3 regions of the Streptomyces sp. SJL17-4 genome follow, and region 2 is predicted to be linked to each of the others. Evidence: riboswitches for the same ligand, from Rfam matches in the RefSeq annotation. Region 2 holds a riboswitch; each other region holds the start of a gene.
The links. A riboswitch is a leader RNA that binds a small molecule or an ion and turns the genes downstream of it on or off. The one in region 2 is predicted to bind cyclic di-AMP.

Region 1 (3,845 bases), 5.0 Mb from region 2:
GGCTCCGCCATGGCGCTGCCGCTGCTCGCCACCGGGTCCGCCTCCGCGGCCGACGCAGCCACCTGGGACCGGGTCGCCGAATGCGAGTCCGGCGGCCAGTGGAGCGCCAACTTCGGCAACGGCATGTACGGCGGGCTCCAGTTCACCCAGGACAGCTGGGAGCGGAACGGTGGCCTGACGTACGCGCCCAGCCCCGATCTGGCCAGTCGCGCCCAGCAGATCGCGGTGGCCGAGAAGGCCCTTGCCAAGGGCTCCAACGAGTGGGCCACCTGCGCGCCGATCGCCGGCCTGACGAACGACGGCACGTCGCCGGGCGTGGACCCCGGTCCCGCGAGCGTCCCCAAGGCCCCCACGGGGCCGGTTCCCGAGTCGAACTGGACCACGGGTCTGCCCGGGACCTCCGAGGAGACCTCGGAGGCCGCCGAGGGGGCGAAGGGGTCCGAGGACGCGAAGAAGGGCACGGGGACGGCTTCGCCGACCGCGCCCGCCACGCCCGTCTCGCCGACCGCTCCCGTCACGCCGACCACCCCGGCGAGCCCCTCCGTGTCGACCGACCCGAGCCACCCGACCGTGCCCACCACTCCGGGCACGCCCGATACATCCCTTACGCCGGGTACGCCGGGTACGCCCGGCACCCCTGACGCGCCGGGGGCCACCGAGCCCGGTGCGCCGACGGATGACGTGTCGTCGGCCACTCCCGGAACCGGGAAGCACCGGGGTGACGCCGCGCCGGAGGAAACCGGCAACCCGGACAGTTCCGCTGAATCGGGTAGACATGCTTCATCGGACAACAACCTGACCGAAAAGCCCCCGAAGGCGGCGCCGGCTGACGCTTCGAAGGAAACGGACGCAACTGACAGTCAGGGCAACTCGGGCTCCTATCTCGTGCAGCCGGGCGACAATCTGTCCGACATTGCACAGGAGAACGAACTCCCCGGGGGCTGGACCGCCCTCTACGACGCCAACCGGCAGACCGTGGGCCTCGATCCGGACTTCATCCTCCCTGGTCAGGCTCTCGACCTGACGAACGGTTCGACCGCGTCGGCGGAGTGATTCGGGGGCGTATGTCCGGTTCTGGGCAAGTGAGACATGGGTCTCTTCGCCCCAACTGGCGTGTCACGCCCGCAAACTTTGCTCCCGTCACCTCTCACCTGCACAAACACCCCCCATCGGAAGGCAAGTAGGGGCGTTATTTCCGCAATACGCCTCTTTGAACTTCCGGTGGGTCTGTGTCTACGGTCGTCACCGCTCGCCACCGCGGGCCCCGTCGACCGAAACGCCGAATCCTGCCGTCGGCCGATGGGAACAGTCGTCGCGCAAGCGCCGAAGGCAGGAGTGGGGGACCCAAGGTAAGTGCCGGCCCCGGCCGTTGAGACAGACGGCCGACGATCGGCTTGGGGTGAAGCCGCGTGCTAGGACACGCGGCCGGGCAACTTTCCGGCCCGAACCCGACAGCTCACCTCACAGGCGTCGGTGAGGAGAATCTCCATGCTGTTTTCCGGCAAGGGCAAACACCGCCGTCCCTCCAAGGCCACCCAGGTCGCCACGCTCGTCGGCGTCACCGGTGTCGCCGTGGCCGCCCCGCTGATGACCGCGGGCACCGCCTCGGCCGCCACGGCCTCCGAGTGGGACCGCGTCGCCCAGTGCGAGTCCGGCGGCAACTGGTCGATCAACACGGGCAACGGCTACTACGGCGGCCTGCAGTTCTCGGCCTCCACCTGGGCCGCGTACGGCGGCACCGCCTACGCCTCGACCGCCAACCAGGCGTCGAAGTCCCAGCAGATAGCCATCGCCGAGAAGGTCCTCGCGGGCCAGGGCAAGGGCGCCTGGCCGTCCTGTGGCGTGGGCCTCTCCGGCGCCTCGTACGACGGTGGCGCCACCGAGAGCGCGCCGCAGCAGAGCACCCAGCAGCAGCCGCAGCAGGAGCGGAAGGCCGAGCAGCCGACCACCCGCAGCGAGCAGCGCCAGGCCCCGAAGAAGGCCACGCAGCAGCAGGCCGCTCCGCAGGCCGCCGCGAAGAAGACCGTCACCACCCCGACCGGCAAGAAGGTCAAGAAGGGTGACGGCGAGTACAAGGTCGTGACCGGCGACACCCTCAGCAAGATCGCCCAGGCGCACGGCGTCAAGGGCGGCTGGGCCGAGCTCTTCGAGCTGAACGACGACGTCGTCGACAACGCCGACCTCATCTACCCGGGCCAGCAGCTTCACCTGAAGTGAGCCCGGCGGCCCGCGTGAGTCCGGCGGCTCACGCGGACCCTCCGACCCTCCCGCGGTGACCACCCCGGCCCGACGCGTCTCTCCCCCGTGCGCGTCGGGCCGGGGTTCCCCCGTTTCAGGAGGACTCCGTGGTTACCGACTGGTAGATCTGGGGTCCTTCGTCCCGAGATGCATGCCCTCGGGTCCTTTTTCGTCCCAGCGGGCGGGCGCCCGGCTGGCCGGAGCCCCCGAGCCGGTTAGGCTCTTGTCGCAAGGCCAAGCGACCCTGCACCGACCTTGCGTCACATCCAGCGTCACATCCCAAAAAGGAGATGCTCGTGCCGTCCATCGACGTCGTCGTAGCCCGGGAAATCCTGGACTCCCGAGGCAACCCCACGGTCGAGGTCGAGGTCGGCCTCGACGACGGCAGCACCGGTCGTGCTGCTGTTCCGTCCGGCGCCTCCACCGGTGCGTTCGAGGCCATCGAGCTTCGCGACGGTGACCCGAACCGCTACCTGGGCAAGGGTGTCGAGAAGGCCGTCCTCGCCGTCATCGAGCAGATCGGCCCGGAGCTCGTCGGCTACGACGCCACCGAGCAGCGCCTGATCGACCAGGCCATGTTCGACCTGGACGCCACCGAGAACAAGGGCTCCCTCGGCGCCAACGCCATCCTCGGCGTCTCCCTCGCCGTCGCGCACGCCGCGTCCGAGGCCTCGGACCTCCCGCTCTTCCGCTACCTCGGCGGCCCGAACGCGCACCTGCTGCCCGTTCCGATGATGAACATCCTCAACGGTGGGTCGCACGCCGACTCCAACGTGGACATCCAGGAGTTCATGATCGCCCCGATCGGCGCGGAGTCCTTCTCCGAGGCCCTCCGCTGGGGCGCCGAGATCTACCACACCCTCAAGGCCGTGCTGAAGCGCAAGGGCCTCTCCACCGGCCTCGGCGACGAGGGCGGCTTCGCGCCGAACCTCGAGTCGAACCGCGCCGCCCTCGACCTCATCGTCGAGGCCATCAAGGAGGCCGGCTACACCCCGGGCTCCGACGTCGCGCTCGCGCTCGACGTGGCCGCGTCCGAGTTCTACAAGGACGGCAAGTACGAGTTCGAGGGCAAGTCCCGCTCGGCCGCCGAGATGACCGAGTACTACGAGGAGCTCGTCTCCGCCTACCCGATGGTCTCCATCGAGGACCCGCTGTACGAGGACGACTGGGCCGGCTGGAAGGTCCTCACCGACAAGCTGGGCTCCAAGGTCCAGATCGTCGGCGACGACCTCTTCGTCACCAACCCGGAGCGTCTGGCCCGTGGCATCGAGGAGGGCACCGCGAACGCCCTCCTGGTCAAGGTCAACCAGATCGGCTCGCTGACCGAGACCCTCGACGCCGTCGAGCTCGCCCAGCGCAACGGCTTCAAGTGCATGATGTCCCACCGCTCCGGCGAGACCGAGGACGTCACCATCGCCGACCTCGCGGTCGCCGTGAACTGCGGTCAGATCAAGACCGGCGCCCCGGCCCGCTCGGACCGCGTCGCCAAGTACAACCAGCTGCTGCGCATCGAGGAGATCCTCGACGACGCCGCGGTCTACGCCGGCCGCAGCGCCTTCCCGCGCTTCAAGGGCTGACAGCGTCACACCCGGTAGTTCCGTACGTCC
Region 2 (3,845 bases):
GTACCGGCCGGCCTCCCCTCCACGGCGAAGGTCATCGGCCAGGCGACCTGCGGTCCGCTGCCGAACCCGGCCCCGCAGAACAACGCCCAGCCCGCGCAGGAGTCCGGCACCCGGCCGGCCCGCGCGCTGCCGTACCAGGTGAACGGCAATCTCGACCGCTTCGAGTTCGGAGCCGCGGGCAAGATCCTCGCCTGGTTCTCGATGGCGAACCAGGGCGCCGAGGCCAAGCGCGCGGCCCATTTCTCGATCCACCCGCACCAGCACCGCGACACGGCCGCCTGGCAGTACACCGTCGACGCGGGCGGCACGGCCACCGACTACTTCAACATCGGCCTGGGATCGGGGTCCGGCAAGTACGACATCTCGATGATGGGCCCCAACCGCTTCCTGCGCCGGTTCATCGGGGACGCCTCCAAGGCCGGCAAGGCCGTCGAGGTGACATCCAGGTTCGCGACCGAGCCGGGGACGGGGCGGACGGCCCTGTGGTTCAGGATGAGCAACACCTCGGCCGGGCCGGTGACGTTCACGATCCGCTCGAACGCCTACCGCACGGACGGCCCCTGGACCTACACGGTCCCGGCCGGCTCCACTCGGGAGGACTTCTTCAACGCGGTCGCCTACAACAACGGCTGGTACGACTTCACGATCCTGGCCGACATCGACGGGACCTGGTCGCGCCGGTACACCGGTCACATCGAGACCGGAGCGCCGAGCATCACCGGCTGAGTACGCCGTCCGGGTGCGGGGCGGTGGCCGCTTCGCCGCCGTCGCGCACCCGCCTCCCACCCGCCCCACACCCGCCCCGCGCCCGCGGAGAGTCCGTCAGCGCCCGGCGTGCGCCGCGCGGTGGATCGTGGCGTCGAGGAGGGCCACCGCGTCGGCGGCCGTACGGCCCGGGGCCCGGTTCCACGGCCCGATCAGCTCATGCCACCCCCGCGACCGGAGCTCGGCCATGATCCAGGCGGCCGCCTCGTTCATCGTCGTCGCGCTGCCGTAGCCGAGACGGTGCGCGGCGAGCAGCGCGCCGCAGACACACCGGGCCCCGCGCACGTCGCGCAGCTTGTACGGCGCGTTCTGCCAGCCCCACTCCGTCAGCACCAGGCGCGCGTACCCGAGGTGGACCGAGGGGCGCAGCTCGGGCTGGCCGATGCGACGCCAGGCGTGCAGCCGGTCGGGCAGGACGGCTCCGATCCGGCCGGGAAGCCGGCGCTCGGCGGGAAGGGAAGGCGGCAACGCGTCGAGCGCGTCGGCGACGAGCCGCTCCACCGGCAGGGTGAGCAGCTCACGCCAGCCCTCCACAGCGGGTGCGGGCGCCGGCGGCGCGGTCCAGTCCGTGACGATCCGCTGCCAGGTGGCGCTCTCGTAGAGGGCGGCGGCCTCACGGTCGAGGGTCTCGGGGTCGAGCAGGGAGGCGGAGGGCGACATCCGGGCGGCTCCTCGGTCGGGGTGGCTCCATCTTTCATGACGAATGTCGGTTTTGCGACCTATGCCCTTGAGTGCCCGCGCGGTCGAACAGTCCCTTATCGCCCACTTCTCCATTAATAGAATTACCACCCCTATTCGGACATTGAGCACCTGGTGACGCGACTCACGTTCCCGGGGATTCCCCGGTGATCGGAATCCGTGCAGGCCGTGCGGGACAAGGAAGTTCGATGCGCAGGAGTCGAGGTCGATCTTGAATTCCATGAATTCGGTGATCCTTTCACCGACCCCTGGACTCAGATCCTCTTGTTCTCCGCCGCATTACTGGCCTACGGTCACCTCCATTCGAGCGGATCGCCGAATCCTGCCACCGCTCGAAATACCTCCCTTTCACCCGACGGCAGGAGCGGGGGACCCACGAATACGCCGGCCCGGATTCCGGAACGGCTCGGGGTGAAGCCGCGTGCGCGCGGCCGGACATCTCCAGTCCGAACCCGACAGCTCACCCCGAAGGCGCCGGAGAGGAATCTCGTCATGCCTGCTCACGGTAAGCACCGCCGCCCCCGCCGCCGCCCCGTCTCCCGTGGACTCGCGCTGGTCGGCACGGGCGGAGCCGCCCTCACCCTCCCGCTGATCGCCCCGGCCGTGGCCGGCGCCGCGCCTGTTTCCGGAGCCCCGGAAATCGCCGCCAAGAACATCACCGCCCCCGCGGCCCCGGTCGCCGCGAAGGCCGCCGCCAAGGCACCCGCCGCCCCGGCCGCCGCACGCACCTACACGGTCGTCAGTGGTGACTCGCTTTCCCTGATCGCCCAGAAGAAGGGAATTCAGGGCGGCTGGAAGGGCCTTTACCGCGCCAACCGGAGCGCCGTGGGTGACAACCCGTCACTTATTCATCCGGGTCTTGAACTGACGCTTCGTCGGGATTCCGTGAAGGCCGCCCCCACGCAGGCGAAGAAGACCGCCACGGCCGAACGGGCGAACCGCTCCGAGCGCCGGAGCGCCACCCCGGCCACCGGCACCGGCGCCTCGGCCGCCGCTCCCGCCGCCGCCGCTCCGGTCCAGGCCGCGCCCGCCGCCGCCACCCAGTACGCGAACAACCTCGACGGCTGGATCCGCGAGTCGCTGGACATCATGGCCCAGCGCGGCATCCCCGGCTCGTACGAGGGGATCCACCGCAACATCATGCGGGAGTCCTCCGGCAACCCCCAGGCCATCAACCTCTGGGACTCCAACGCCGTGGCCGGCACCCCCTCCAAGGGCCTGCTCCAGGTCATCGAGCCGACCTTCCTCGCCTATCACGTGCCCGGCACGTCGATGGACCTGTTCGACCCGGTCGCCAACATCACGGCCGCCTGCAACTACGCGGCCGACCGCTACGGCTCCATCGACAACGTCAACGGCGCCTACTGATCCCGGAAGTGCCCGGTGAACCAGGAGGTGGCGAGCTCCGCCACCTCCTCCAGGGCGCCCGGCTCCTCGAAGAGGTGCGTGGCGCCCTCCACGACCTCCAGCCGGCTCTCGCAGCGCAGCAGCGCCTCGGCCCGCCGGTTGAGGTCCAGGACCAGCGCGTCCCTGCCCCCGACCACGAGGAGCGTCGGGGCCTTGACCCGCGCCAGGTGGTCGGCCGCGAGGTCCGGCCGGCCACCGCGTGAGACGACGGCGGCCACGGCGGACTCCAGGTCGCCCGCAGCCCACAGCGCGGCGGCCGCTCCCGTACTGGCCCCGAAGTAGCCCAGCGGGAGGCCTTCGCTCTCCGGACGCTCGGCGAGCCACTCCGTGGCGCGGGCGAGCCTGTCGGCGAGCAGCGGGGTGTCGAAGACCTGCGCCCGGTCGACCGCCTCGGCCTCGGTGAGCAGGTCGAACAGGAGCGTTCCGAGTCCCGCCCGGTTGAGCGCGGCCGCGACCGCCCGATTGCGGGGGCTGTGCCGACTGCTCCCGCTGCCGTGGGCGAACAGGACGATGCCGGTGGCGCCCTCGGGCACCGCGAGCCGTCCCGCGAGCATGACGCCGTCGGCGACGGGGATCCTGATGTCCGTGTCCTGGACGACCGGGCCGTGCGCGGCGCGGATCCGGTCCAGGCAGGCGATGACCTCCGCGTCCGGGGTCTGGGTGAAGTCCCGGTAGAACTGTCCGATCGCGTAGAACAGGTCCGGCGCGTGCACGCTCACCGTTTCGTCGGCCTCGCCGCCGAGCCGGGCCGTCCATCCACGGGGCGCCACCGGCACCGCGAGGATGATCCGGGCGGCGCCCCGCGCCCGTACCACCCGGCAGGCCGCCAGGGCCGTGGCGCCCGTGGCGAGACCGTCGTCCACGACCAGGACGGTCCGGCCTTCCAGGGGAACGGAAGGCCTGCTGCCCCGATAGCGGCGGGCCCGCTGATCGAGCTCGGCGTGCTCGCGCTCCTCGACCGCGGCCAGATCACG
Region 3 (3,845 bases), 1.2 Mb from region 2:
GATCCACGTCCTGGAGGGCCGGGTGCGGCTGGCCCTCGGCGAGGCCGTCCACGTCCTCGATCCCGGGGACAGCGCGCACTTCGACTCGCTGACCCCGCACCGGATCGGAGCGGCGACCCCCGGCGGGGCCGAGCTGCTCTTCGTCCACACCCTGATGCAGAGCCCCGTCGCCGAGCTGTGTCTCGGCGACGGAACTCCGCACCGGCGCTGATCCCGCGTACTTCCTTCGACAGAAAAGGACCGAGATGTCCGAGAAGGCACGACCTGTCACCGGCGAAGAGCGAGGCGAGGGCAAGTTCCCCAAGGGGCTCGTCCTGCGCCTCTTCGCCTATCTGATCGCCGGGCACCTCTTCGCCGGCTTCCTCTACCTGCTGTTCATGCTGGGCGGCCAGAACCAGTAGGCCCCGGTAACCGGTAGGCCCTGGTCACGCCTCCGTGAGCAGCCGCTCGCGGAGGCGCTCGCGGGTCTCCGGGGACAGCTTCAGGCCCTCGGTGAGGTAGGTGTCCACCGAGCCCCAGGTCGCCTCGATCGTCTCGAAGGCGCCCCGCAGGTACTCCACCCGCGCGTCGAACAGCGGGCTCAGCAGCTCCATCACCTCGGGCGACATCGCGTCCGGGGCGGTGGAGCTGCGGCGTACCTTGTAGCGGCGGTGCGGGTCGTTCGACTTCACGTAGTCGGCCTCGATCGCCTCCCGCTCGACCCCGACGGCCAGCAGGGTGATCGCGATGGAGAGCCCCGCGCGGTCCTTGCCGGCCGCACAGTGCATCAGGGCGGGGAGGCTGTCCTCGGCCAGCGAGTGCAGGATCCGGCTGTGCTCCATGGTCCGCTCGACCACCATCTTCCGGTACGAGTCGGACATTCGGGCTGCGGCCTTGCCGTCGCCGAGGATGTCCCGCAGCTGCTCGATGTCGCCGTCGCGGACCAGCTTCCAGAACTCCTTTCCGTCGGCCGGGTCGTTGAGGGGTATGTTCACGTTCCGTACGCCCGGCAGTTCGACGTCCGGGCCCTCGATCTTCCGGTCGGCGAGGTTCCGGAAGTCGAAGACGGTGTGCAGTCCGAGCGAGTCGAGGAAGGTGACGTCCTCCTCGGTGGCGTGGGCGAGGTGGCCGCTACGGAAGAGGCGGCCGGGATGCACGGCGCGCCCGTCCGTCGTCGGCAGGCCGCCCACATCCCGGAAGTTGCGGACCTCGGCCAGCTCGGGTTCGTTCGCTTCGATGGGCGGGACCTGCGGCAGCTGCTGCGTCACGGATGCTCCTGATGGTCGACGTTCGGGTGCCCGACGCGAGATCGGTTCCAGGGGCAATCATCCAGGTGGGGCTGTGATGGCGCACCCCCCTGGACGGGAATGGGTGATCTGTCCGAATTGAGGCGTTGCGTATAACGCGCCCTGTTTACAGGTGAGATGAGTCTCGGCGCGTGAGCAGGGTCATAGAAGTGACGGATCGTGGCCGGACGCCCGAAGCAAATGCCCTGCGCAAAAAGGAAATCGAGGGTCCGTCATCCACGGAGGGTGACCGGAATTCCGGGTGAAAGGCCGTACGGGGAAAGCCGGGAGAAATCCGTGGCTTGTTCGTGCCGACCCCGCTCGTCTAGCGTCACCGTCAATCCGGTCGGACCGCCGAATCCTGCCACCGTCCGGAATTCCACCCATCCCATGCGTGGCAGGAGCGGGGGACCCAAGGAAGTACGCCGGTCCCGCGACGCAGGACGGCTCGGGGTGAAGTCGCGCGAGAGCGTGACCGGACATCTCCAGTCCGAACCCGACAGCTCACCTCGTAGGCGCCGGAGAGGAATTCGCCATGCCCGCGAAGGGTAAGCACCGCCGCATCAAGTCCAACCGCCTCACCCGCGGAATCGCCGCCGCCGGTACGGGAGGCGCCGTTGTCGCCCTCCCGCTCCTCGGTGCCACCGGTGCCCACGCCGCCGAGCAGGCCGCCCCGGCCGCTCCCGGCCAGGCCGTCACCGCCGCCGCCCAGGTGAAGGCCCCCGCCGTCGCCAAGGCCGCGCCCACCGCCACGAAGGCCGCGCCGAAGACGTACTCCGTCGTGCGGGGCGACTACCTGTCGAAGATCGCCGCCGAGCACGACCTCACCGGTGGCTGGCAGAAGCTGTACGCCGACAACCGTCAGGTCGTCGGCGAGGACCCCTCGCTCATCCTGCCGGGCATGAAGCTCACCCTCGGCGCCAAGAGCACCGCCAAGGCCGCACCGAAGAGCGCCGCGCCCAAGGCCGCCGCCCCCAAGAGCCCGGCGAAGGCCTCTGCGGAGAGCTCCTCGAAGAACGGCGACAGCACGCGTGCCTCCCGGAGCAGCGAGCGCGCCGCCGCTCCGGCCGCGAGCACGCAGTCGTCGGGCTCGTCGGCTTCGCAGTCGTCGGGGGCCTCCGCCTCCGGCGCCTCGACCTCCGCCTCCGGCTGGGTCGCCCCGGTCAGCGGCGGCTTCTCCACCCCGTACCGCGCCTCGGGCTCCATGTGGTCCTCCGGCTACCACACCGGTGTCGACTTCATCGCCTCCTCCGGCACCGCCGTCCGCGCCGTCGGCGCCGGCACGGTCGTCTCCGCCGGCTGGAGCGGCGCCTACGGCAACGAGGTCGTCATCCAGCACGCCGACGGCAACTACTCGCAGTACGCCCACCTCTCCTCCCTCTCCGTCTCGACCGGCCAGACGGTCTCCGGCGGTCAGCAGATCGGCCTCTCCGGCTCGACCGGCAACTCCACCGGCCCGCACCTGCACTTCGAGATCCGCACCTCGCCGAGCTACGGCTCCGACGTCGACCCGCTGGCCTACCTCCGTCAGCACGGCGTCTCCGTCTGACGGAGCGTCCCCCGCTGACACGAGCAGCTCCCCGAAGGCCCGGCACCCACGTGCCGGGCCTTCGGCCTATTCCGGCTTGGCAAATTCTTTATCGGTGGCATATGTCACCCGGCGTCAACCCCTCCTTACGGTCGCGTAAGTCACATCCGAAGGGGAAGGATGTGCACCCGTGGCAGACGATTCGAGATCAAGAGACAAGAACGCATTCGGGTCGTACGCGGCGATCGGTGACAGCTTCACCGAGGGCGTCGGAGACCCCGGGCCCGACGGGACGTACGTCGGCTGGGCGGACCGCTTCGCGGTGCTGCTCGCCGACCAGCTGCCGGAGCACGACGCCTTCCGCTACGCCAACCTGGCGGTACGCGGGCGCCTCCTCGACCAGATCGTGGCGGAACAGGTCCCCCGGGCGAAGGAACTCGCCCCCGACCTGGTGACCTTCTGCGCCGGCGGGAACGACATCATCCGCCCCGGCACGGACCCCGACGACGTCGCCGAGCGCTTCGAGCGCGCCGTCGCCGGACTGACCTCCGCCGTCGGCACCGTCATGGTGACCACCGGCTTCGACACCCGCGACGTGATCCTCCTCAAGCACCTGCGCGGCAAGATCGCCACGTACAACGGGCACGTCCGGGCCATCGCCGACCGCTACGGCTGCCCGGTCCTCGACCTGTGGTCGCTGAAGTCCGTACAGGACCGGCGCGCCTGGGACGACGACCGGCTGCACCTGTCGCCCGACGGCCACACCCGGGTGGCCCTGCGCGCCGCGCAGGTCCTCGGCCTGCCGGTGCCGGCCGACCCGGACCAGGCGTGGCCGCCGGTACCCCCGCGCGGCCCGCTCGAGGTGCGCCGCGACGACATCCACTGGGCCAAGGAGTACCTCGTGCCCTGGATCGGGCGCCGGCTGCGCGGCGAGAGCTCCGGCGACCACGTCGAGGCGAAGCGCCCCGACCTCATGCCCCTGTAGTTCCGGGGACCGTCCGCGGGTGCGCGTCGGCGGGGATCCGCTCCAGGACCCCGCCGGCGAACACGTC

Region 1: linked by a shared signal. The riboswitch ahead of N5875_RS23460 (transglycosylase family protein) and the one ahead of N5875_RS00795 (LysM peptidoglycan-binding domain-containing protein) in region 2 are both predicted to bind cyclic di-AMP.
Region 3: linked by a shared signal. The riboswitch ahead of N5875_RS06305 (LysM peptidoglycan-binding domain-containing M23 family metallopeptidase) and the one ahead of N5875_RS00795 (LysM peptidoglycan-binding domain-containing protein) in region 2 are both predicted to bind cyclic di-AMP.

The regions. Positions count from the first base shown of each region.
Region 1 is NZ_CP104578.1:5,203,444-5,207,288, forward strand. It holds gene N5875_RS23455 (transglycosylase family protein) at 1-1,053, shown strand, start outside; cyclic di-AMP (ydaO/yuaA leader) riboswitch at 1,312-1,485, shown strand; gene N5875_RS23460 (transglycosylase family protein) at 1,489-2,217, shown strand; gene eno (phosphopyruvate hydratase) at 2,529-3,815, shown strand.
Region 2 is NZ_CP104578.1:176,650-180,494, forward strand. It holds gene N5875_RS00785 (phospholipase C, phosphocholine-specific) at 1-726, shown strand, start outside; gene N5875_RS00790 (hypothetical protein) at 823-1,425, opposite strand; cyclic di-AMP (ydaO/yuaA leader) riboswitch at 1,768-1,951, shown strand; gene N5875_RS00795 (LysM peptidoglycan-binding domain-containing protein) at 1,957-2,832, shown strand; gene N5875_RS00800 (alpha/beta family hydrolase) at 2,826-3,845, opposite strand, start outside.
Region 3 is NZ_CP104578.1:1,419,124-1,422,968, reverse strand. It holds gene N5875_RS06320 (helix-turn-helix domain-containing protein) at 1-211, shown strand, start outside; gene N5875_RS06315 (DUF6126 family protein) at 246-401, shown strand; gene N5875_RS06310 (tyrosine-protein phosphatase) at 426-1,247, opposite strand; cyclic di-AMP (ydaO/yuaA leader) riboswitch at 1,636-1,796, shown strand; gene N5875_RS06305 (LysM peptidoglycan-binding domain-containing M23 family metallopeptidase) at 1,801-2,814, shown strand; gene N5875_RS06300 (SGNH/GDSL hydrolase family protein) at 2,984-3,778, shown strand; gene N5875_RS06295 (STM4011 family radical SAM protein) at 3,765-3,845, opposite strand, start outside.